One region of the Bacteroides cellulosilyticus genome, then DNA from elsewhere that is predicted to be linked to it. Evidence: riboswitches for the same ligand, from Rfam matches in the RefSeq annotation. Region 1 holds a riboswitch; each other region holds the start of a gene.
What was found. Region 1 has a riboswitch for cobalamin ahead of K6V21_RS26145 (TonB-dependent receptor plug domain-containing protein). Riboswitches for the same ligand answer to the same signal wherever they lie in the genome.

Region 1 (8,172 bases):
TAACAGATTTCTTGTGCGACGGATGTTTACTCCTAAGTTTTCAGCATAGCGAGTACCCAGCAGCAAGGCGTTCAAGGGTTTGATAAGCAGGATGGAAAGTAACAAACCTGCCAGACAGAAAATGGAGAAATAGGGGAGTTGTTGCAATGAGACACCTCCGAAGTTCCCCATGCCCCATATCATATAAGAATGCACCCCTTCGGCAGTAGCAAAGAAATTGAGTAATGAAATAGCGGACGAAGTGATATAACCGATCATGATACCCGTAATCAGTAGCATGATATTGCTTTTTATCAGTGTCGAAAAGAAAAGGATAAGTCCCATTACCACCATTGACCCGATGAAGGCGCCGAGTATCACGGAGAAGAAACCGGATAAGGTAAATACCCCTGTAGCAATGCTTCCTCCACCGGCCAGCATCACCAATGCGACACCAAGACTTGCTCCTGAGTTAATGCCCAGGATGGATGGACCTGCCAGTGGGTTGTTGAATGCCGTTTGTAACATCAGTCCCGAAGCTGCGAGTGCGGCACCACATAGTAATGCCGTGACGGCTTGCGGCAGGCGGGACTCCCAGATAATAAAAGCCCAGCTGGCTTTTTCTATCTCATTCCCTATGAGAATATTCCACACAGCTCCGGCGGGGATATTGATTGAACCGAACCAGAGATTCGCAGCCATCAATACGAGAATGAGGACCGACAGTGCTATGCCATATATATATCCTTTTGCTTTCGTTCTTATCATTAATTCTATTCTGATAGTTTTTTGTAATACCTCAGCTCATAGCCTTCCAACAGTGAAGGGTGAAATATTTTAATCAAGTCTTTCAATAGCCAATCCGGATGGAAAGGTGTTTCTTCGTAAAAAGGGACCCGGTTGGTATTACATCCGTAGATGTTCCGTTCCTTGAAAGCACGGAAACCTGCATAAGGGGCAAACTCTTTTTCCAGTTCCTTGTATGTTTTATCTATGGGTTGGTTATAGCGTATCAGCCAGAAATCCGTTTGCTGACCTTTCTCAAAGATAACTTCGAAAGGATAGGGGAGCGAGCCGCTATGTGTATCTTCTCTGAAAATATAGTTGGCGCCTGCATCAGAGTATAGTTTGGCGATGGTGCTGTTGCCACCCGGAGTGTACCAGGTAGAGCTTGTTTTCAAATCACACATCACGGAGGGAGCAAAGGAGATGGGCTTTACTAATTCCTGCAAATCCTTATAGCTTCTTTCTACCGAAGCAAACATAGCATCTGCTTCCGCTTTTTTACCAAATAATAGACCGTAGAAACGCATCCATTCGGCACGTCCCAATGAAGAGGTTTCCATATAGTCGGCACATTCAATGATGGGTACATTCAGTTTCTCTACACGTCCGTATCCACCACTGTTTTCAAAAGGAGAAAGTAGGATGGCATCGGGGTGCAGGTCTATGATTTTTTCGATATTGGGGTTCATGCCATCACCTACATCGGTGATGGTTCCGTTTCGGCATTCTTCCTCGATTTCCGGTAGTTTGATGTACTTCAGGTCGCATACGCCACCGATGCTGTTCAAAGCTCCGAAGTCTTTCAGTAAGCTGCAATGAACGGATGAGTAGATGACGGCTTTACTAAGCGGAGTGCGGACAAGGGTGCCTTGAGGCAGTTCTTGGGGTAACGGTTGGTTTTTGTCTACTAATATATAGGTATGCAATATCTTTGCTGTATCCCAGGGATTACGTAGCTGCGCAACAGTATAATCTTCGTAATCTACCAAAGAAAGATTCGAAGAATAGTGCAGTGAGATGGTGTCTCCTTGTGCAGAGCCGGAAGCAGTGCTGTTCTTTCCGCCACAGGCGGAAAGAAGTAACACTGTCACCCAAAAGGTTAGAAAGAAAAGAAATTGTTTCATGCTTTTATTCAGTTACAAAGCGCATATTAGTGGTATAGTATCCGGTTTCCAATTTCTTTTTGAGTACGCCGTCACTACCATAAACATATATGTCGTTGAGAACAGAGAAGGGTTGATCGATGATAATTACATCTCCTGTAGCCGGGTCGACTACAATATTACCAGGATTGGAGAAATCGCTGTAGTTGGCAAACTGCGTAGTTTGTTTGGTATTCATGTCATATACAGAAATGCTTTTGGGAGCGGCATCTTCGTAATATTCTGCATAAATGAGATAGATCTTGTTATTTTTTATTGCTATTTTGCTGGCTGGGCATATTTCCGTAACCTGATCTGTTTGCGGGTCAATGCATTGTAATGTCTGAACTGGATTTCCACTGAAATCTCCACATGAAATGAAATATACCTTTCCGTCTTCTCCGGTTGTACAAACATCATAAGGATTGAGAAGTACTTCTATATTTTTCGTTTTCTTGAAAGTAGCAATATCGACAACCGCCACGTACTTGCCGGTGCCATCTGCGTTATAGTTTGACAGATTTACATAAAGTTTTCCATTTGCAGAAGTCAATGCTTCCGGATGATCTCCTATTTCTATCTTTCCGGTGATGGAGAGGCTTGTGGTGTCCAAGCGTGATACGGTGCCATCATATGCGGTGAAATAAACATTTCCTCCGGTAGCTGTCATGTATCGTGGATTGATGGGTTGTTCGCCATTAGAGAGAGCCAAAGTCTGTATACGGGTAAAATCTGCTCTGTTTACTACTTCAATCTTTGCAGAACTAGTACAAGTGATATATATTTTAGAACCGTATATGCACAAGTCTTGCGCATCACCGATACCTGCCCCGTTGGCAGCAGCAAACAAGTCTGTGCTTATTGTTTTCTGATCCCTGTCGTACCATTGTATAGTGCCGTTATTAGCTTTATTATTTCCTGTATTGATGACATACGCTCCATTGACAGGAGCTATTGGTCCTTCCGGTCCTTTCGGTTCGTCATCATCATTACATGCGGTAAATGCTCCTAATGCCATAACCAACATGGCGGTTTTATACCAATACTTCTTCATTGTTTCTGTTTTTAGTTTATAATTTATAGTTGATTGTTACTTTGTAATTGCGTCCGGGCATCGGGTAGAAGCGGACTATTTCGTAGTTTTTATCACTCAGATTCAAGGCATCCAGCTGTATGCGTAGTGACTGCTTCTTCCATTTAAAGGTATGCGAGAGTGCTATACTGTGGTCAGTGTAAGATTTAATACGATTTTCCGGAATGTTCTGGGCAATCGAATAGCGTTCCGAAGCGTACATTATGTTATAAGTAAGGTTGACATACGGATTCTCAAAAGTCAGACTTCCCGAACCTGAATGTTTCGGAGTATATATAATCTGATTCCGCCATATTTTAGAATTACGGTCGGTAATATCTTCCGCTTGCATGAAGTTGTAAGTTCCTGTGAGATATAACTTATAATGTTCTGCTAATTCTTTTTCAATTGCCAGGTTAATATCCGTACCAATAGTTTCGACTTTACCTAAATTCATCATCTTCCAGATAAACATAGTGGGTATTGCCACGATTTTATCTTTCACCCGATTATAATAAGCATCTACTGAAAGGCTTAGATAGTCGATAAATTCCAATGAAGTAGAATTCCACGTTGTACCTACATTGAATTGCCGGGTAACTTCAGGCTTTAAATTATGGTTGCCAATTATCAGATAATACAAATCATTGAATGTCGGCGTACGGAAGATATCTTTGTATGAAGCCCTGAAACGTAGACCAAAATCAAAAGGTTTCCACGACAGGCTGACAGCGGGTGAAAGGCGTTTACGGTCTGCAGCAGCTTTTCCTGTCCGTACATTCTCTGTAATATAAGTATTCAGCAGAGAAGCGGTAGCAGAAAATTGGTTGCTTTTATAGTGTGTGGCTATTGCTGTTAAATAGGTGAAACGTTCCGGATATTGATTGTTCTGTAAAGTTGTTGACAAATAGTTATAGGCGAAATCCTGTGCTAATGAGAAAGATAACCCTTTTACCGGTTCGCTCCATAGGGTAGCGGATAAGTAAGTCTCAGTCTGGCGGAAACGATTGTCTGTAATGCCGGAAGATTCATTATTATAGTCCCGGTTCCAGCTGAAGTTAAATTTTCCACTTGCTTGTAGCTTCCATTTCTCTGAGAATCGGTTCTCATACTTCAATTGGCCGAAATAATTACGGTCATATAGTCTTTCGGCAGCATACGGATTGTCATAAATCACTCCGCCGGGTAACCCTCTTTCCGAATCAAAGAGATAAACTTTGGCTTTCAAATCCTGTTTCTCATTCAGAGTTACAAACAAATTTAATTCCGCCCGATAAGTCTCTATATCACTATTGTTTCGTTTGGAGTCAATCAGTTTATTCCCATTCCACATTTTGAAAGGATAATTGCCGTCCGCCCGTAAATAATCAGCATAGGCAGAAAGACTGAAACGGTTACTTAATTTCTGAGCATAAAATAGAGAAGGATTAGCAAGCCCGTAAGAACCGGTTTTCATATTTGCAAGCAACCGGAAAGGTCGGTTACTGAAATCCGGACGTGCGGTTTCGATACTTAAAGCACCGGCAGAGGCAAACATCTTCGCTGTCTGGTAAATATTATCACTCTGACCAATGCTGAGTTCCAGTTCGGAAACATTGTCTAACGAAAAACGGGAGATATCTACCTGCCCTGACTGACAATCACTGACAGTCACTCCATCATAGCTGACTGCTGTATGTTGCGCTCCCAAACTGCGTACAGAAACAGTCTTTAATCCACCAATTCCACCATAATCCTTAACGCTGACTCCCGAGAAATGACGAACTGCATCGGCCACATCCGATACTCCCAAACGTTCCATATCAGTTTTCTTCATCTGTTGGAGCGGGGCGGTTGCTGAGAGAGCCCGTGGCACACGCCGACCTTTTATCCCCACTTCCGGAATGGCATGTACTTTTCCCGTAATGGAGTCTCCCGTCTGTTGTGCTTGCAGGCTGGCACAAAAACAGCACACAAGGCAACACAAACAAAACCGTAGCCAGATGTACCGACATAGATTATCTTTTATCATATACAGAAAGCTATAAAATAGATACACCTCATGCCCTTTCCTCGAAGGCATAAAAAATGATCGGTTTTGCAGGTCTTCTGACTTACTCCGGATTTGCCGCCTTCCCACCATACGAATATTGGCAGTGGCACAGGTGATTGGCAAATCCTGCAATAGGAGATCACAGCAGCGGGACTGTTTGGGAGTCACACCCAATTCCCTTTTCATGGAGTATACCGAAAAGCATACTCCAACAAAACCGGGAGCAAAGATAGGAAAGATTTATGTTTAATTTGTAATGTGGTGCAGTATTTTATAAATTTATGCATTTATTCTAACAGAGTAACTTAATAGAAAACTAATACTATAATGCTTATGCTAAAGAAAACTATTGCTGCGCTAAGCCTACTCAGTATCCTTGCAGCTTGTCAAAATGATGAGACCCCCTCTCAACCGGAACCAAAACCACGTCAAGACATCAATCTCACCCGTGCGGAACAAGATTTAATGGACAAAGGTACAGACTTTGCTTTCCGTTTCTTCGATCAGGTGTGCAGTACCGAAAAGGAAAAACCGAATGTTTTTGTGTCTCCATTGAGTGCATCACTTTGCTTATCAATGATTACTAACGGAGCTTCGGGCAATACGCTTACTGAAATGCAGAACGTATTGGGATTTCCTGCCGCTTCTTTCTCTCTTGATGATCTGAATAACTATAATCAAAAGCTAACTTCAGCTTTATTGGATTTAGATAATACCACTCAATTAGGAATCGCCAATTCTATTTGGGTAAAACAAGGTTTTAAAGTTTACGATTCTTTTGTGGAGGTGAATAAGAAGATGTATGATGCCCAGGTACAGGAACTTGATTTTACATCTCCCACAGCGAAGGATGTGATTAACCGGTGGTGCGCTGAGCAGACGAATAATTGTATAAAAGAGGTTATACAGAGAATACCGGAAGATGCACGTATGTATTTGATTAATGCACTCTACTTCAAAGGCATTTGGAAGAGTCAATTCCAAAAATCGGATACTCGCCAGGAAAATTTTACTAATTCTGATGGTACTGAGCAGAAAGTGAACATGATGAATCAGACAGAAACGTTTAATTATGCTCAGAACTCAGCATTCTCCATCGCAGAATTGCCGTATGGCAATGAAGCTTTCAGTATGGTGCTCTTATTGCCTGCCGTGGATAAGACTTTAGATGAGAGTTTGTCCGAGTTGACTTATGAAAACTGGAAGGAATGGAATGCAGCTTTGTCGAGCAGGCAATTGCAGGTTAAACTTCCCCGTTTCAAAGTGGAGTATGACAAGATGCTCATAGAGGATATGGTTGCTATGGGGATGAAGGATGCCTTTGATGGTTATAAGGCTGATTTCTCTAAAATGTCGGCTGCCGAGTTATATATTGGGCTTTTGCAGCAATTTACTTATGTAAATGTAGATGAGGAAGGTACTGAAGCAGCGGCTGTTACAGTTGGTGGAATGTTGGAAACTTCTGCCGGGCCATCTACTCCTATATCTTTCTATGTAGACCGTCCTTTTGCTTTCGTAATTAAGGAAAAGAGTACGGGAGCAATTCTTTTTATGGGGAAAATTACGAAACTATAATAAATGATAAAAGAGGGCCTGAACATTCAAGCCCTCTTTCGTTATAATATACTGTTTTTACAACTTACTCTTATAAATCTGTGCCATCACCTTCTGATACTGGTTTTCCAGTTGAAGCAGATTTTGTTTGCTTTGATAAATCACAGAAACTTCCACAAAGAATTCTATCACGCTGATTTGTCCACCTGTAAGGGCTTGTTTCAGCAATGCGAGATCTTGTTGTGAGCTGAAGGCTTCCTGATATTCCTGCATGGAAGCTTGCAAGGATTGAGCTTCGCGATAAAGCTGTGCTAATGAAGACTCTGCCTGCAAAGTCGCATTCTCTTTCTGAAAATCTATATTCATGGATTGTGCCTTGGCTATCTTCACCTTATTTCGGTTCTCGAAGATGGGGAAAGAAAAGCCCACCACAACACCATTGAACGGAGTGCCCGATTCGGTGTTACGACGATAACCTAACTCCAACTTAGGCAGCCAGCCTTGTTTACTGACAGAAATTTGTTTGCGGGCAGCAGCGCTTTCGTTGCTCAGTGACCACAAGGCAGCATCCGACGCGATAACCTCTTCACGCAGTTGTTCATAATCAGCCGGTAGTGGATGCAGCGGATATTCGCTGAGAGAAGAGATTTGCAATGGCTGGTTGCTGTTCAATGCAGTCAGTTCTTGCCATTTGTTTTCCAAGGTGGTGCGGTTGGTTCGTGCTTCTGTACGAACGTTCAGCAATTCCAGATTGATTTTATTGGTTTCCAAAACATTGGCATCTCCTGTTTCCAAACGTTTCTTGTAATAGGCGGAAAGTTCTTCTGCCTGTTTCAGACGTTCGTCCAGCAGCCTTTGCTGTTGTTGCAACATGAGGATGTCGAGGCATATTTCCTTGGCTTGAAGCAACAGTTGCTGGCGGAAAGCGGTGGATTGTGCATCGAGTGCACCGGTTTTAAGACGGTTCACTTGTCCACGCGTAGCGTAGAGCGTAGGGAAGTCGAAGCTTTGTGAAACAACAAGCTCGCCGATGGTTTCGTCCTTATCTTTTGCTCCCCACAGGTGAGAATAAGAAAGGGTTGGGTCGGGAAGATTATTCTCCGACTTGTTTTCCAATTTCTGCGAAGTGATGAGTTGGGCGTTGGCCTGCAACTCTTTATTATTCGCTTCGATGCGGCGCAGCACTTCGTCTATGTCGACCGATTGTGCGCGCATCCCCGCATATAGGAAAAAGGTGATAATACTAAATATCAGAATTCGTTTCATTATTTGATATTGTTAATGGTTATATGGATGTTAATTCGCTGGTTTCCGGTGCATCATCAGATAAACAATCGGAATGATGAAACCGTTCAGGAACGTGGAAGTTAAAAGACCGCCAAGGATAACTTTCGCCATCGGACTTTGAATTTCATTACCCGGTAAATCTCCTCCCAGTGCCAATGGAATAAGAGCGAGAGCAGAAGACAATGCCGTCATTAAAATCGGATTCAACCGGTCCATTGAACCGCGTATAACGCTATCATATACTCCCATTCCTTCTTCCCGTTGCAAGTGGTTGTAGTGGCTGATCAGCAACATACCATTTCGGGTAGCGATACCGAACA
Region 2 (8,172 bases), 2.4 Mb from region 1:
TGCGACCGAGACATTCGGTTTCCGTACTATCGAAGTTCGTGAAAGTGACGGATTGTACGTGAACGGGGTGCGTATCAATGTGCGTGGTGTCAACCGTCATAGTTTCCGTCCCGAAAGCGGTCGTACCTTGAGTAAAGCGAAGAATATTGAAGATGTACTTCTGATGAAGGGCATGAATATGAATTCTGTCCGTCTGAGCCACTATCCGGCGGACCCGGAATTTCTGGAAGCGTGCGACTCTCTTGGACTCTATGTTATGGATGAACTGGGTGGCTGGCATGGCAAGTACGACACCCCTACGGGAGTACGTCTGATTGAAGGCATGATAGAACGTGATGTGAACCATCCGTCCGTTATCTGGTGGAGCAATGGTAATGAAAAAGGCTGGAACGTTGAACTGGATGGAGAATTCCATAAATACGATCTGCAGAAACGCCCGGTCATCCATCCGCAAGGTAACTTCTCCGGTTTCGAAACCATGCACTATCGTTCGTATGGAGAAAGTCAGAACTACATGCGCCTGCCGGAAATCTTTATGCCTACTGAATTCCTGCACGGTTTGTACGACGGAGGCCATGGTGCCGGCCTGTATGATTACTGGGAAATGATGCGTAAACATCCGCGTTGTATCGGTGGTTTTCTGTGGGTATTGGCGGATGAAGGCGTGAAGCGTGTGGATATGGACGGGTTCATAGACAATCAGGGAAATTTCGGAGCTGACGGAATTGTAGGCCCTCACCATGAAAAGGAAGGCAGCTATTACACTATCAAGCAGCTATGGAGCCCGGTGCAGGTTATGAATACCGCTATCGACCGGAATTTCAACGGTCGACTCTCTGTCGAGAACCGTTATGATTATCTGAACCTGAACACCTGTCGTTTTATCTGGCAGCAAGTGAAGTTCCCGTCAGTAACGGATGTTTCCAATACAACTACCCGGATTCTGAAACAAGGTGAAGTGCAGGGAAGCGATGTAGCAGCCCATGGAGTGGGAGTGGTGGATATCAAGACTCCTATTCTTCCCGAAGCGGATGCTCTTTTCCTGACAGCTATAGATAAATATGGTCATGAGCTATGGCGCTGGACTTTCCCCGTAGATAAACTGAACCGGGAAACAGAACAGTTTTCTGCATCATCCGGCCGTGCATCCTATACGGAAACAGAAAAAGGCATTACGGTAAAAGCAAACGGACGTACTTTTGTCTTTTCAAAGGAAGACGGGCAGCTGAAAGATGTATCCGTCAATAACCGTAAGATTAGTTTTGCCAACGGTCCCCGTTTTATCGGTGCACGTCGTGCAGACCGTTCCCTGGATCAGTTCTATAATCATGACGACGAAAAAGCCAAGGCAAAGGACCGTACTTACACAGAATTTCCCGACGCGGCAGTCTTCACGAAACTGGATGTAAAAGAAGAGGGGGGTAATCTGATCCTCACCGCTAATTATAAACTGGGCAATTTAGACAAAGCTCAGTGGACAATTCATCCGGATGGCATGGCTACTCTTGATTATACCTACAACTTCTCCGGTGTGGTAGACCTGATGGGTATTTGCTTTGATTATCCTGAAGGACAAGTGCTCAGCAAGCGTTGGTTGGGAGCAGGTCCGTATCGTGTATGGCAGAATCGTATTCATGGCACGCAGTATGATATCTGGGAGAATGATTATAACGATCCTATTCCGGGTGAGACATTCACCTATCCTGAATTCAAAGGATATTTTGGCAGTGTCTCCTGGATGAGTATTCGTACGAAAGAGGGAACCATCAGCCTGACGAATGAAACTCCTGATTCCTATATCGGAGTATATCAACCCCGTGATGGTCGTGACCGGTTACTGTATACACTTCCCGAAAGCGGAATTTCTGTTTTGAATGTAATTCCTCCGGTGCGTAATAAAGTAAACTCCACGGATTTGTGCGGTCCTTCTTCACAACCTAAATGGGTGGATGGCCCGCAAACGGGACGCCTTGTCCTTCGGTTTGAATAAGACTTTGTAATTCCGGTTCAGGCAGAAAGAGATTAGCTCTTTGTCCTGAACCGGTAAGTAATATCATTCATTTCTCCTTGTACAATCTTGTAAAGCCGCTGGTTGGTTTGTTCAGACTTCAAACCACCGCGGCTTTCTACGTAAGGCCCAAGTTTTATGTATTGGAAGTTCCGGATCGGGAACCCGTCAGGCAGTTCCGACTTACCGGAATACCAGCCCACTTTAACCGGGGCAATCTGTTGCTGCTGTAGAAAATTGGCAAAATACGTTACATCATAAGGATCTGCATCTCCTCCCATAAAACAGACGCATGTAACAGCCTTTCCATACTTTTGTAAAAGTACGGAAAGGTTTTCTTCTGTCAGTGTTTCTCCGACATCATGTTGCAGATAGGGACTATGGCAACCTTTACACCTGTTCGGACAGTTCGAAAGGTTGATTGCCAATGTCACCTCATCCGGTATCTCCTGAAAAACAATGTCGTAATCAGTGTACTTCAGCATAATATCTTCGGGCAGCCTCCTTTTGCCGGGCTTGAGAGAAATTGCTGATTCGTTTCATGTAGCCGATGACGCGGGTCAGATAATCCACGTTCTGGCTATGACATTCCGGACACTCTTTCAAGTATCTTTTGTCAATGTGGTTGCATTCGTTGCAAACCGTGTTAGGTATATTGAAAGTAAAGTAATTGCAGCCTTCAGTGGCGGCTACCCGAAGTAATTGTCTGTATTGCTCTTTGCTCAAATGCTCTTCCAGGTTCATGTGGAGTGCCGAACCACCCGTCAGGTGCTCTATGTACCTGTGTCCATGCATACGGAACTTATCGATGACGTTCAGCGACTCATCCTCTACAATGTAGAAATAGCTGTTATAGCACTCGCGGAATGTCTGGAAACCGGCTTCTTTGTCCCATTTGGCATGTTTTACGCCTACATTCTCAGCCGGTATCATTTCGCAGTTAAAGAGTATATCTTTCGTTCGATATTTCTTATTGTATTTTTCAACTATTCCCAGAATCTCCTGCACAAAAGCTTCATATTTAGGATTATCGTTGATTTCAATTCCCATGAATTGAGCGGCTTCCACCAGCCCGTTTACACCGATTGTCAGATATTGGCGTCCCATATTAATGTATCCGGCATCGAACAAAGGCAACATTCCTTTGCTTTGCAGATGCTTTAGGTTTTCGTTATAGGCCAGTTGTACTTTGTGTACCAGATCTACTACCTCTTCAAGGAAGAAATGATAAAGCAATCCGGATTTCACTGCATGCTGGATGCAACGGTTCAGGTTGATAGTCAACACACTTTTTGATCCGGTAGATACGCCGCCTGCTCCCAGGGTGTAACTAAATCCATTATCCTGTATTTCATTACGCAAGCGGCAACAGCTACTTAACGAGTCGGCATTATCACTCATATATGTAAAGAAAGAGTGCCCTTCCGCATACATTTCGGCCGTGAAGTCACCGTATTCCTTGTCCAATACATCTCCGTCTTTGGTCAGCAAAGCCATTGTCTCTACGGGGAAGGTAAGAATGGCTTTGGTACGTTCCTTATTGAACCACTTCATGAAGCGCTTTTGCAACCAGCTCAATGATTCCCAATGGGGAGCGTTTCCGTCCGGGAAGACGAAATGTTCAAAAAGGCTATTGAAATAATATTGATCATAGTAAGCTACATTCCAGAATACTGCCTGAAAATTCCGTGCCCCCGTAGGTTGATTGATGGAATATACGATCTGTTCAAAACAATCGGTGATTATTTTATCTATGGTCCTTTGTTTGGAGGAAAGGTCGGCAAGTTGTTCCGGATGTTTATAGTAATCCTCTCCGTATTCTTTTTCTATGAAATAATTCATATACATCAGAAATTCCGGTGTGGCGCAGGCGCCGCTGAGCATACTCGATACGATAAATACCATATTGATGAATCCTCCGCAGAAAGACTTCAGATTGGTGGGTGCCGTGGAGTTACCGCCTACGGATGCGGTTCCGCTGATCAGCCACGGATACATGGTGATGCTTGCGCAATAATTGGCAAGATTGGTTTCATCATTCTTGTATATGAAGTGTTGGTTCAGCAATTCGATGTAGCGGTCTGAAAGTTCCTTGCCGTACATGTCCTTCAGGCGGTCAGTCAGCAAACGGCGGTTCAGACGGATGAAGTTCGATTTGGGGAGTTCGCCTATCAGTGTGGCTATATTTTTATTTTCCACATTGGCGTTAGCGTCATACTTGCTACCGGTGGCAGGGTTGGAGGCATCGCAGTAATCCATTAGGAAACGGAGCTTGTCACGTACTTCCCGGTCTTCCAGATGTTTCTGTCTGTATAGCATGAACGCTTTTGCTACACTGTAATAGTGTTCAGCCATCAGTGCCACTTCTACTTGGTTCTGTATATCTTCTACACTGGTTCCATCACTGATGTTCACGCGGCTGAGTATGTTGGTGATCACATCTTGTGTGGCAAAACTGCCGACAGATAAAAATGCTTTACTAATTGCGTTCTTGATCTTATCAAGTGAAAACGCTTCTTTTTTCCCATCTCTTTTGACGATGAAAGTCTCCGAATTGATCATACCTGTAATTTAAGATTTAACAAATAAATATTCTTTGTTTAGTTAGCTATACTAAATCAAACGACAAAATAAGGAGAGTAAGTAATAAAATGAATCTTGGAGGATGCACTCTATCGCTTTTCACCCGAAAGCCTGAATGATTACAGATATCGGCAGGTCTTCTGACTTGTTTCCGTTGTGGCGCCTTCCCGGTCTTTGCAGGACCAGTGGCTAAAGAATGCCACAATCTTTTCTCCACATGGTAGGGAGATGAAACTTACAGCTACGGGGATAGTCCCTGATTTTCACAGGATTCCCTTTTAATTCCGTTTCACGCTTGCGGTGATTTGGAAACCGTTATCGCTGACAAAGTTAGAAATAAAATCAATAATCCAACGGATGATAGAAAAAAATATTCCCTGCTTATATTTTTTGTTTTAAAAAGCATCTCCAATGATAATTTCCACTATCTTTGCCCCGAATTGGTTTCGGATGAACATTTCTGTCATTTGGATTAAAAGGGAATCGGGTGTAAATCCCGGACAGTCCCGCTGCTGTGAAGCTCCATAACTTTCTTGATAAATACTTTAGCCACTGGCTGTGAATTGGAGGCCGGGAAGGAATCAGAAAGGGAGTCAGTCAGAAGACCTGCCATTCGTTAAAGTCTGTTGCTACTCGTGGGATTAGGGGAACAGTACGAACGAATAATTGTTTTAATTTAATTAATGCGAGAGGGATGCCTATGAAAAAGGTATGTCCGCGTTGTGGTGCAACCTTTGAGTGTATGCACGATCGGATTTTGTCATGCCATTGCGCTACGGTACGACTGAATGAGCAGCAACGTGCTTATTTGCAAAAGAATTATCCGGGCTGTTTATGTCATGACTGTCTGACGGCAGTCAAAGAGGGTATTGTTATGGATGTATGTGATGCACCCCTTTGCGATAAACAGAAGAACAATGATTAAAAAAGTATTGATTGCCAATAGAGGCGAGATTGCTGTACGTGTAATGCGTTCCTGCAAAGAGATGGGAATACGTACAGTAGCTGTCTATTCGGAAGCGGATCGTGCAGCAAAACACGTCATGTATGCCGATGAAGCCTGTTTGATAGGTCCGGCAGCTTCCAGAGACAGTTATTTGAATATAGAGAATATAATTCGTGCTGCCCGGCAGCATGAAGCGGATGCCATCCATCCCGGATATGGTTTCTTATCTGAAAATGCCGACTTTGCCCGTCGTTGCAAAGAAGAAGGCATTATTTTTATCGGGTCTTCTGCCGAAACAATGGAAGCGATGGGTGATAAAATCTCAGCCCGTAAACACATGATTGCAGCCGGAGTACCGGTAGTTCCCGGTACGGAACAACCCTTGCAGAGTGCCGGGGAGGCTGTGATGATATGTAATAAGATCGGCTATCCCGTGATGCTGAAAGCCTCTATGGGTGGTGGTGGAAAAGGTATGCGACTGATACATAGTGAGGATGAAGTGGTTGAGGCTTACAATACCGCCCGCTCGGAGTCTATGTCTGCTTTTGGTGACGATACGGTATATCTGGAGAAATTTGTGGAGGAACCCCATCATATTGAATTTCAGGTATTGGGTGATAATCATGGCAATGTGATTCATTTATTCGATCGCGAATGTTCTGTTCAGCGTAGAAATCAAAAAATTGTGGAGGAAAGTCCATCTCCCTTCCTCACTCCGGAATTACGCAGAGAGATGGGAGAGAAGGCTGTGGCTGCCGCCAAAGCAGTGAACTATTCGGGTGCAGGTACTATCGAATTTCTGGTTGATAAGCACCGTTATTTCTATTTCCTGGAAATGAACACCCGTTTGCAAGTGGAACATCCCATTACCGAAGAAGTGGTGGGTGTGGACTTAGTGAAAGAACAGATCATGATTGCAGCCGGTTATCCGTTGCATCTTAAACAGGAAGATTTGTTTCAGCGGGGACATGCTATCGAATGTCGTATCTGTGCGGAAGATACAGAGAATAATTTCATGCCGTCTCCGGGAATCATTAAGTTATTGGCTGAACCGAACGGTATCGGTGTCCGAATCGATAGCTATGTTTACGAAGGGTATGAGATTCCTATCTATTATGATCCCATGATCGGAAAACTGATCGTATGGGCCACCAATCGGCAGTATGCCATTGAGCGTATGCGCCGTGTGCTGTATGAGTATAAAATTACCGGATTGAAGACCAATCTTACTTATCTGAAGCGCATCATGCACAACCCCGATTTCGTAAAGGGAGAATACAACACGCTGTTTATCGAGAAAAACTCGCGTATGTTGCAGCGTCCTAACAGTAATAATGAAGAAATTGAGAATATTGCCATGATTGCCGCTTATATAGATTACCTGATGAACCTGGAAGAGAATTCTTCCACGCAATCGTCTGATGGTCGTCCTATCAGTCGCTGGCGTGAGTTCGGTTTGCAAAAAGGAGTTTTACGTATTTAAAGAGGGAGGAAGTAGTTAATGGAAATACATATTGGAAACCGCGTTGCCGATGTGACGTTGGTCAGTAAAGAAGATAATAAAGTCCGGTTGAATGTTGATGGAAGAATCTACGATGTGGATATTGCCATGGCAGAAAACGGTAGCTGCTCCATCTTACACGACGGAAATTCTTACAATACGGAAGTCATCCGCGGTGAAGGAGGAAAAAGCTATGATGTGAATTTGTTCTATCGCTCTTATCATGTGGATATAGCAGATACCCAGGTGAAATACTTGCGTATGCGAAAAGGAGGAGAAGAGAGACAGGACGATAAGATTATTGCTCCGATGCCGGGTAAAGTTATGAAGATTCCTGTACAGAAAGGTGACCGTTTGTCGGCGGGAAATATTGTAGTGGTGCTTGAAGCTATGAAAATGCAAAGCAACTATAAGGTCAATTCGGACTGTGTAGTGAGAGAAATCTTGGTGGCGGAAGGTGATTCAGTGAGCAGTAACCAGATTTTAATGACATTGGATATTATAAATGAAGAATAAGTATGGAAAGGACAGAAATATATAATCAGTTTGAAGAACTTAATAAGCGTGCCTCGCAGGGTGGAGGCATTGATAAGATAGAAAAACAACATGCTGCCGGGCGGATGACCGCACGCGAACGCATAGAAGCCTTGCTGGATAAAGGGACATTCAATGAGTTGGACAAGTTTGTAAATCACCGTTGCACCAATTTCGGAATGGAGAAAAAACAGATTCCGGGTGATGGCATGGTGACCGGTTATGGCAAGATTGACGGTCGTCCGGTATTTGTGTACGCCTATGACTTTACGGTGCATGGCGGTTCTTTGAGTGAAACTAATGCAGCGAAAATAGTGAAAGTACAGCAACTGGCACTCAAAAATGGCGCTCCGGTTATTGCTCTGAATGATTCGGGAGGTGCCCGTATTCAGGAAGGTGTCGGCAGTTTGTCAGGATATGCTTCTATTTTCTATCAGAATACGATTGCTTCCGGGGTGATTCCTCAAATCTCAGCTATTCTGGGCCCATGTGCCGGCGGTGCCTGTTATTCACCTGCATTGACGGATTTTATTTTTATGGTGAAAGAGAAAAGCCATATGTTCATCACAGGGCCGGATGTAGTGAAAACGGTTACGCATG
Region 3 (8,172 bases), 660 kb from region 1:
TGTTCCAGCTGAAATCCGAGCAAGTATATATCGATTTGATAACCGACTCCGGTACGGGAGCAATGAGCGATCGCCAATGGGCAGCGATGATGCTGGGCGACGAAAGTTATGCAGGTGCTTCCTCCTTCTTCAACCTGAAAGAAGTGATCACCCGTCTGACTGGTTTTGAATATGTCATTCCCACCCATCAGGGACGTGCAGCCGAGAATGTGCTTTTCTCTTATCTGGTACATGAGGGAGATATTGTTCCGGGCAACTCTCACTTTGATACCACAAAGGGACATATCGAGGGCCGGAAGGCCATTGCTTTGGATTGCACCATCGATGAAGCGAAGAATACTCAGTTGGAAATACCTTTTAAAGGCAATGTCGATCCTGTGAAATTGGAAAAAGCATTGCAGGAGCATGCTGACCGTATACCGTTTATCATCGTTACCATTACGAACAACACGGCCGGCGGACAGCCCGTATCCATGCAGAACCTTCGTGAAGTCCGTGCTCTTGCGGATAAGTATAATAAACCTGTATTGTTTGACTCCGCACGTTTTGCGGAAAACGCTTACTTCATCAAAATGCGTGAAGATGGCTATAGCGGTAAAACGATAAAGGAAATTACGAAAGAGATGTTCGACCTGGCAGATGGTATGACTATGAGTGCCAAGAAGGATGGTATCGTCAATATGGGAGGCTTCATTGCTACACGAAAAAAAGATTGGTACGAAGGTGCCAAAGGCTTTTGCGTGCAATATGAAGGGTATCTTACTTACGGTGGTATGAATGGTCGTGACATGAATGCACTTGCCACAGGACTGGATGAGAATACGGAATTTGATAATCTGGAAACCCGCATCCGTCAGGTAGAATATCTGGCAAAGAAGTTGGATGAATACGGTATTCCTTATCAGCGTCCAGCAGGCGGACATGCCATTTTTGTGGATGCAACGAAGGTACTGACGCATGTACCGAAGAAGGAATTCCCGGCACAGACTCTAACGGTTGAGCTATATCTTGAAGCCGGTATCAGAGGATGTGAAATCGGTTATATTCTGGCAGACCGTGATCCGGTTACCCGTGAGAACCGTTTTACCGGACTGGATTTATTGCGCCTGGCTATTCCCCGCCGCGTATATACGGATAATCACATGAATGTAATAGCAGTAGCGTTGAAGAATGTTTTCGACCGTCGTGAAAGTATTACTAATGGAGTCCGTATTACTTGGGAGGCTCCCCTGATGCGTCATTTCACTGTTCAATTGGAACGTACATAACTACTTTCTTTTTCATAATACAAATGAGGTTACCCGAATTCATATGTTGAAGGGGTAACCTCATTTCTTTTATTTATCTTCTTTCTCGTTATTCATTCTGTAACTTAATGCTCCTGACGGGCATTTCTTGATTTGAGCGATCAATTCTTCCGTCGTTGCATTTTCAGCCGTTATCCACGGTTTTTCTTTCGGATGATACACATTCGGAAGGGTCTTGGTACAAATGCCTGCATGTTGGCACAGGCCGGGTTGCCAGATGATGGTCACTTCCCCGTTCGTATATTCTTTCTTTATATTCATAACTATTTATTATTGAATGTGAATACCTTTCATTACAATTCTTTTCCATTCGGGATGTTTGTGAATGTATCCCGCTACAAACGGGCAGAGAGGTACTAATCTAAGTCCTTGTTTTTCTATATCTTTTAATGCTTTTTCTACTAACTGGCTGCCGATGCCTTTACCACCCAGTTGAGTGGGTACTTCGGTGTGTGTCAGGTAAATCTCCCCATTCGTTGATTTTATATACTCAATCTTTGGAGTATATTTATCGACATGGAACTCATATTGGTGACGTTCTTCATTGTCGATCAGTTCATAATCTGCTTCCATAACTCTTCGTATTAATTGTTTACTGTATGTATAACACGCGGATGATGAAATTTGTTTTGGGAAAGTTACAGAATAAAATGTCCGGGCGAAATCCCTTCGACCGGACACCATTCAAATAAACTTGGCAGAGTTTATTGTTCCTTACTTTCTTTGAAGCAGAGTGGATGAATGAAATGATGGGACGATTTGCCCGTTTCATTTAGACTCAACGCTTTTTCCTCGAAAGCAGTGATAAAAACAGTGCATGGCAGGTCTTCTGACTTGTTTCTGTTGCCAGGCGCCTTCCCGGAAGCGGACTTCCAGTGGCTATTGGTAGTTTGCCTGCAACCTATCATGAAACTTACAGCAGCGGGACTGTTCAGGATTTGCACCTGATTCCCTTTTAATTACCGTCTCCGAACAAAGACAGTAAACCAATGCATCGCAAAGATAAGGAAAAAAGTGATTAGTGGTTAGTGATAAGTGATTATTTTTTTATGCAATCACAAACCGCTAATCACTAATCACTTACCACTAACCGCTTCTTACTTTTCCTTTGCCAGCGTGAATACGAATTCCAATCCGCCACCCTGGTTGTTCTTGGCCGAAATGGTACCTCCATGGATGATTACCGAGTTCTTTACGATAGCCAATCCCAATCCCGTACCGCCCAGTTTGCGTGAGCGTCCTTTATCTACCCGGTAGAAGCGTTCGAATAAGCGGTTCAGATGTTCGGGAGAGACACCTACGCCGGTATCGGCAAAACTGAAATAGTAGAAATTCTCGTCCTCGCGGAAACAGCTGATGTTGATGCGTATATCCGTGCCTGCATAAGCAATGGCATTGTCCATCAGGTTGCGGAAAATGGAGTATAGCAGGGAGTAGTTTCCCCGTAGTTGTATCTTCGGTTTTAGGGAGTTGACTACGGTGATATGCTTTTCTTCCAGTTCCAGGGATACCTCGTTTACGATATTGCCTACCAACAGGCTGATGTCTACTTTCTCCATGTCGATCATGTTGGCGGCTTCGTCCATACGCGTTAATACGGAGATGTCGCGTAGCAGTCGGCTTAGCCGATTGCTTTGAGCATAGCATCGCTCCAGGAATGTCTGCATCTTCTCCCGGGAGATGTTTTCATTGTTGACGATGGTTTCCAAATAGCCCTGTATACTGCTGACCGGGGTCTTCAGTTCATGTGCAATGTTCTGTGTCAACTGGCGTTTCAGGCGTATCTGCTCTTCTTCCTGGGTGACGTCGTTGATGGATATCTCGAAGCTTAAGTCCTGGAATATAATACATTCTACAATAAACATACGTCCATTCTTATTGATGCTGATAGACATACGCTTTTCTTCCTTGCCCGGACGCTTGGGAGTCTTGTTGATGAAATCCGTGATTTTCTGGAACTCACTGATGGAGAATATTTCCTCTGTTGTTTGCAGGTTGGAGTCCGAAATCAGGTTGCTATACTGTGTAAACAGGTTGTTGACCAGGATTTCTTTCTTGTCCTTATTGAATACGCCCAATCCTTCATGCGAGGTTTGTAAGTGGGTGATCAATTTCTCCCGCTCAATGTATAGTGCCTCTTTGGTTTCCCGCAGTCGCTTGTATATTTGGATGATATGTTGTGAAATCTCTCCCAGTTCGTTGTGTGGGAAGGCGGATTGCATATCTGTTTCCACAGGCTCATTCTTATCGGCACGTTTGGCAAACTCGCGTAGCTGATTGATGGCTGTCCCCAGTTTAGAGGTGAATTTGTAGAAGATGAAAATTAATAGTAATGATACGATGAGGGTAAACCAGATGTAGTGCTGGTCTGCTGCAAGGTGTCTTACAAGGTTCAGGTCGTAGGGGAGGGCGGAACGTATGATGTAGCCTTCATAGAGTGTGGCAGAATAGAAGTAGGGCACTCCCGTTGTTTCGGAGGTACGGCGTACATCATATCCTTTTCCTTCTGCCAGTGCTTTTTGTACTTCCGGGCGGTTGATATGATTGCCTAATTTCTGATATTCGTAGCTGTCATATAATACGTCACCCTGTACATTAACTACTGTAATACGTAAATCCTGTTTAATGTATTTTTGCAGGTATCGTTCCAGAGTCGTGTTCCATAAGCTGTCCGGAATGCGGGCAAGCTCCTGGTGCAATCGTTCATTATAGTCCTGTAGCTGTATATCCAGCAGATCTATCTTATATTCTTTTTCACGTTGGTATTGATACGCCAGGAAGCATCCGGCAAATACCAGAAACAGTGAAATGACCGAAAGAAATAACTTCCGGCTGAACGACAGGAAATGTGTGGTATTATTCAGCTTCGAAGCAGTATCCATATCCTAAGCGAGTTACGATGCATTTACCATAAATACCTATTTTCTTACGCAAACGGGTGATATTCACATCGATGGTGCGGTCCAACACATAGACCTCGTCGCTCCATATCCGTGCCAGTATATCTTCGCGGGAGAATACGCGTCCCTTGCTCTGGAGGAGTAAAAGTAATATCTCAAATTCTTTTTTGGTGAGAGGGGCTTCCTCCCCGTCGATACTAACTTTCTTTTTCACAATATCAATGACTAACGTCTTGTAGCTGATTTGCTCCGGTGCCCGTTCCGGTTCTCCTTGCTGGGTGCGGCGCAATACAGCTTTGACGCGTGCGATGACTTCACGCAGAGAGAAAGGTTTGGAGATGTAATCATCAGCTCCCAGATTGAAGCCGGTTACCGTATCATTTTCCGTATCCTTGGCGGTGATGAATATAATGGGTACCTGAGCGGTCTTCTTATCTTTTTTTAGTAAGCTGGCCATTTTGAAACCGGATATTTCTCCCATCATCACGTCCAGTAGCAACAAGCTGTAGCTACCGATATCCATTTTCAACGCCTCTTCGGCGGAGTGGGCCGTGTCCACTTCATACCCTTCATTTTCAAGGTTGAATTTCAGGATCTCGCAAAGGTCCTCTTCATCGTCTACAACTAAAATACGATAATCGTTCATTGCTTTTTCTAATTAATATGAGGTATTCAAAACAAATTCTCCTACCACAAAGTTATACTTTATTTCTTTTCAGCGACAAAGGTGCGGTGTTTTTGTTACGGGAAAGTGAAACACGTGTTACAATTCGGTTACATTTTAGTGTGTGCTGAAGGTAATCCGGTCCGTACTAAGTCCGTATCAAGTCCGTACTAAGTCCGTATTAACTCCATATCAAGTCCGTACCAGGTCCGTATTAACTCCGTATTGGGTTCGTATCAGATCCAAGCGTATAGGTACGGAGATGGTACGGACCTGATACGGACTTGACACGGACTTGGTAAGGCTTTGACACGGTTTTGGTAAGGTGAAGAACTGTAAACTATTACTTTTACATCCTAGTTTTTCAGTTTTTATACTTACCTTTGTCTTAATATAAATAACATTGGTATGAAAGAGTTGACTAATATAAATTTTCGGCGATATAAATGGCGTTTGCCCGCTCTGATAGCTTTATTGGTGGTTGTTGTGGCAGGTTCCTTTTGGCTGAATACGGCTCCGTTCCGTTCCGGGTTTGAGATAGCGGATGAGTTGGGAGGCAACATCTTTCCTTCCAGTATTCTTTCTGTAGCGACGACGGATGCGCAAGTCATTGTTCCGGCTGATTCCTTATATGTGGGTAATTCTAAATCCTGCATTTCTATCCGGATTCGTTCTGGGAAGGCGTATAGCAGGGTGCGTATTGAAGTTGCTGAAACTCCGTTTTTTTCCCGTTCCGTATCTGAGTTTGTGTTGGCTAAACCACGGACGGAATATACGATCTATCCCGATATTATCTGGAATTACGAAGCGCTGAAGAATAATAACCAGGCGGAACCGGTTAGTGTGGCTGTTAAGGTCGAAATGAATGATAAAGATTTGGGGCAGCGGGTTCGTACTTTTTCTGTTCGCAGCATCAATGAATGTCTGTTGGGGTATGTTACGAATGGGACTAAGTTTCATGATACAGGAATTTTCTTTGCGGCATACGTTAATGAGGAGAATCCGATGATTGACAAATTGTTGCGTGAAGCACTGAATACCCGTATTGTCAATCGTTTCTTGGGCTATCAAGGTGGCAATGCTGAAGTGGTGGACAAGCAAGTCTATGCTTTATGGAACGTGCTTCAAAAGCGTAATTTCCGTTACAGTTCTGTTTCCAATACCAGTTTGTCCAGTAATGTGGTCTTTTCCCAGCGTGTTCGCACGTTTGATGATGCGCTGGAGTCTTCGCAGATTAACTGTGTGGATGGTAGCGTGCTGTTTGCTTCCCTGCTTCGTGCCATTAATATAGAGCCCATATTGGTTCGTACTCCGGGACATATGTTTGTGGGGTATTATACAGATGCTGGTCGCAAGAATATGAACTTCCTTGAAACTACCATGATTGGTGATGTGGATCTGGATGATTTCTTTCCGGATGAGAAGCTAGACTCAACGATGGTGGGTAAATCACAGAATCAGATGTCACGTCTCACATTTGATAAGTCTAAGCAATATGCTAATAATAAGTATAAGCAAAATAAAGAAGGCATCCACTCCGGTAAATTGAACTATATGTTTCTGGAAATTTCTAAGGATGTGAGAAGGAAAATTCAACCGATAGGAAAGTAGAAGAGAGGGTGCATTATGTAAATGCGTAGCTAAAAGTTGTTGGCGGAATTTGTTCGTTTTTTCATTTTATCTGTTTTTTCTTAAGTCAACTTTGGCTATTTCATCTAACTGTTAACTATGTATTTTCCGGATAAGTCAGAAAAAAATCCTTGAAAATGGACTAAGTTCTTTGGGAACTTGGTGTGTTTTCTCCATTGGAAGCTTTAACTGAATATGGAGAAGATATCCCAAATAATGCAAGCAATACTAATGATAAGCAATAATTTCTTTTCATAAGCTCTATAATTTGGATTTGTTTGCAAATATATGAATATTTTTAATATTTGCCGCATAAATTACATTAAAAATATGCAAATGAATACTAATATATTTGCTTTTATACTTTAGCAAAGTATGAAATATCGTATTAACATATTGGTTTTTGATTTTTATAAAATCATATTGATTTAAAATATGGGATGTTAGCTTTAAAAATGATGTATTTGATGCATTATCCTTGTTGTTATGCTTATAAAATAACTTTTTATCTGTTTATACGATGTTTTTTTTATCCTAATATTGATATGTAAAAATTATATTTTATAAGTATTTATTCTATAAATAGAATTCAAGATGTAGTAGAAAATAAAGAATATAATTTGAAATTAAGACCATTCTTCTTTATTAATTAAGCCAAATATTAATATCAGATCATTAATTGAAATGAAAAATAAATGCTAATACATTAATTTGATTGTTTGCTTTTGCTGATGTAAATTTCTTAAGTCATATTGATTATTTGTCACATATTATAAAGTAAATATCAGACTGTTAGATGAATAATAAAAAAAGCGAATGAGATATTTTTAGAAACATGAAAAGAATAAGATAACCAATAAGGGTTCGGCATATGCCTATGTAATTTTTACTAATACAAGTTCCCAAAGTACTCAACAAGCGAAGAAAATCACAGGTAAAGTTGTAGATGCAACAGGTGAACCTATTGTTGGCGCCAGTGTATTGGTGAAGGGTACTGGCACAGGTACCATAACTAATGTTGATGGTCAATTCTCTGTGGATACCCAGCAGGGTAGCACATTGGTAATCTCATTTGTGGGATACACTTCAGCTGAAATTAAGGTGGGTGCAGGAAGTGTATATAATGTGACTTTGAAAGATGATACTCAGACATTGAGTGAAGTTGTTGTAACTGCGATGGGTATCAAGAAAGATCGCAAGTCATTGGGATATGCTATTGATGACGTGAGTGCAGAAGAACTTATGAAAAATAAGAGCGTGAACCCAATCAATTCTCTGGCTGGTAAGATAGCAGGTGTTAATATTACGCAGGGTGGTGGAGCTGCTGGTGCGGGTTCTCAAATAATCCTTCGTGGCGGTACTTCACTTGAGCGCGATAATCAACCTGTGTTTGTTGTTGATGGTGTAATTTATGATAACTCCACTACTGTAGTAGGCAATTCTGCTTTCGATGGTAGTACATCAACTGCTTCTACCCAATCAAACCGGGTGATGGACATCAACCCTGAAGATATAGAGAATATGTCAGTACTCAAAGGTCCTGCTGCAGCCGCACTTTATGGTTCTCGTGCTGCTGCTGGTGTCGTTATCATTACAACTAAGAAAGGAAAAGAAGGTGCTGTTGAAGTGAATTTTTCAACTAAATATATTACGCAATGGGCTAAATCTCTTC

Region 2: it holds a riboswitch for cobalamin, as region 1 does, so the genes downstream of both, nrdD (anaerobic ribonucleoside-triphosphate reductase) here and K6V21_RS26145 (TonB-dependent receptor plug domain-containing protein) in region 1, are expected to answer to the same signal.
Region 3: it holds a riboswitch for cobalamin, as region 1 does, so the genes downstream of both, K6V21_RS23715 (GNAT family N-acetyltransferase) here and K6V21_RS26145 (TonB-dependent receptor plug domain-containing protein) in region 1, are expected to answer to the same signal.

The regions. Positions count from the first base shown of each region.
Region 1 is NZ_CP081903.1:6,808,466-6,816,637, reverse strand. It holds gene K6V21_RS26160 (iron ABC transporter permease) at 1-747, opposite strand, end outside; gene K6V21_RS26155 (ABC transporter substrate-binding protein) at 753-1,889, opposite strand; gene K6V21_RS26150 (YncE family protein) at 1,894-2,961, opposite strand; gene K6V21_RS26145 (TonB-dependent receptor plug domain-containing protein) at 2,978-4,990, opposite strand; cobalamin riboswitch at 5,040-5,243, opposite strand; gene K6V21_RS26140 (serpin family protein) at 5,345-6,586, shown strand; gene K6V21_RS26135 (TolC family protein) at 6,644-7,831, opposite strand; gene K6V21_RS26130 (efflux RND transporter permease subunit) at 7,862-8,172, opposite strand, start outside.
Region 2 is NZ_CP081903.1:4,378,441-4,386,612, forward strand. It holds gene K6V21_RS16205 (glycoside hydrolase family 2 TIM barrel-domain containing protein) at 1-1,990, shown strand, start outside; gene nrdG (anaerobic ribonucleoside-triphosphate reductase activating protein) at 2,023-2,493, opposite strand; gene nrdD (anaerobic ribonucleoside-triphosphate reductase) at 2,477-4,570, opposite strand; cobalamin riboswitch at 4,704-4,923, opposite strand; cobalamin riboswitch at 5,016-5,220, shown strand; gene K6V21_RS16220 (cysteine-rich CWC family protein) at 5,286-5,516, shown strand; gene accC (acetyl-CoA carboxylase biotin carboxylase subunit) at 5,509-7,020, shown strand; gene K6V21_RS16230 (biotin/lipoyl-containing protein) at 7,039-7,554, shown strand; gene K6V21_RS16235 (acyl-CoA carboxylase subunit beta) at 7,557-8,172, shown strand, end outside.
Region 3 is NZ_CP081903.1:6,148,421-6,156,592, reverse strand. It holds gene K6V21_RS23725 (tryptophanase) at 1-1,268, shown strand, start outside; gene K6V21_RS23720 ((4Fe-4S)-binding protein) at 1,338-1,568, opposite strand; gene K6V21_RS23715 (GNAT family N-acetyltransferase) at 1,578-1,880, opposite strand; cobalamin riboswitch at 2,109-2,313, opposite strand; gene K6V21_RS23710 (sensor histidine kinase) at 2,405-4,189, opposite strand; gene K6V21_RS23705 (response regulator transcription factor) at 4,164-4,853, opposite strand; gene K6V21_RS23700 (hypothetical protein) at 5,280-6,482, shown strand; gene K6V21_RS23695 (SusC/RagA family TonB-linked outer membrane protein) at 7,350-8,172, shown strand, end outside.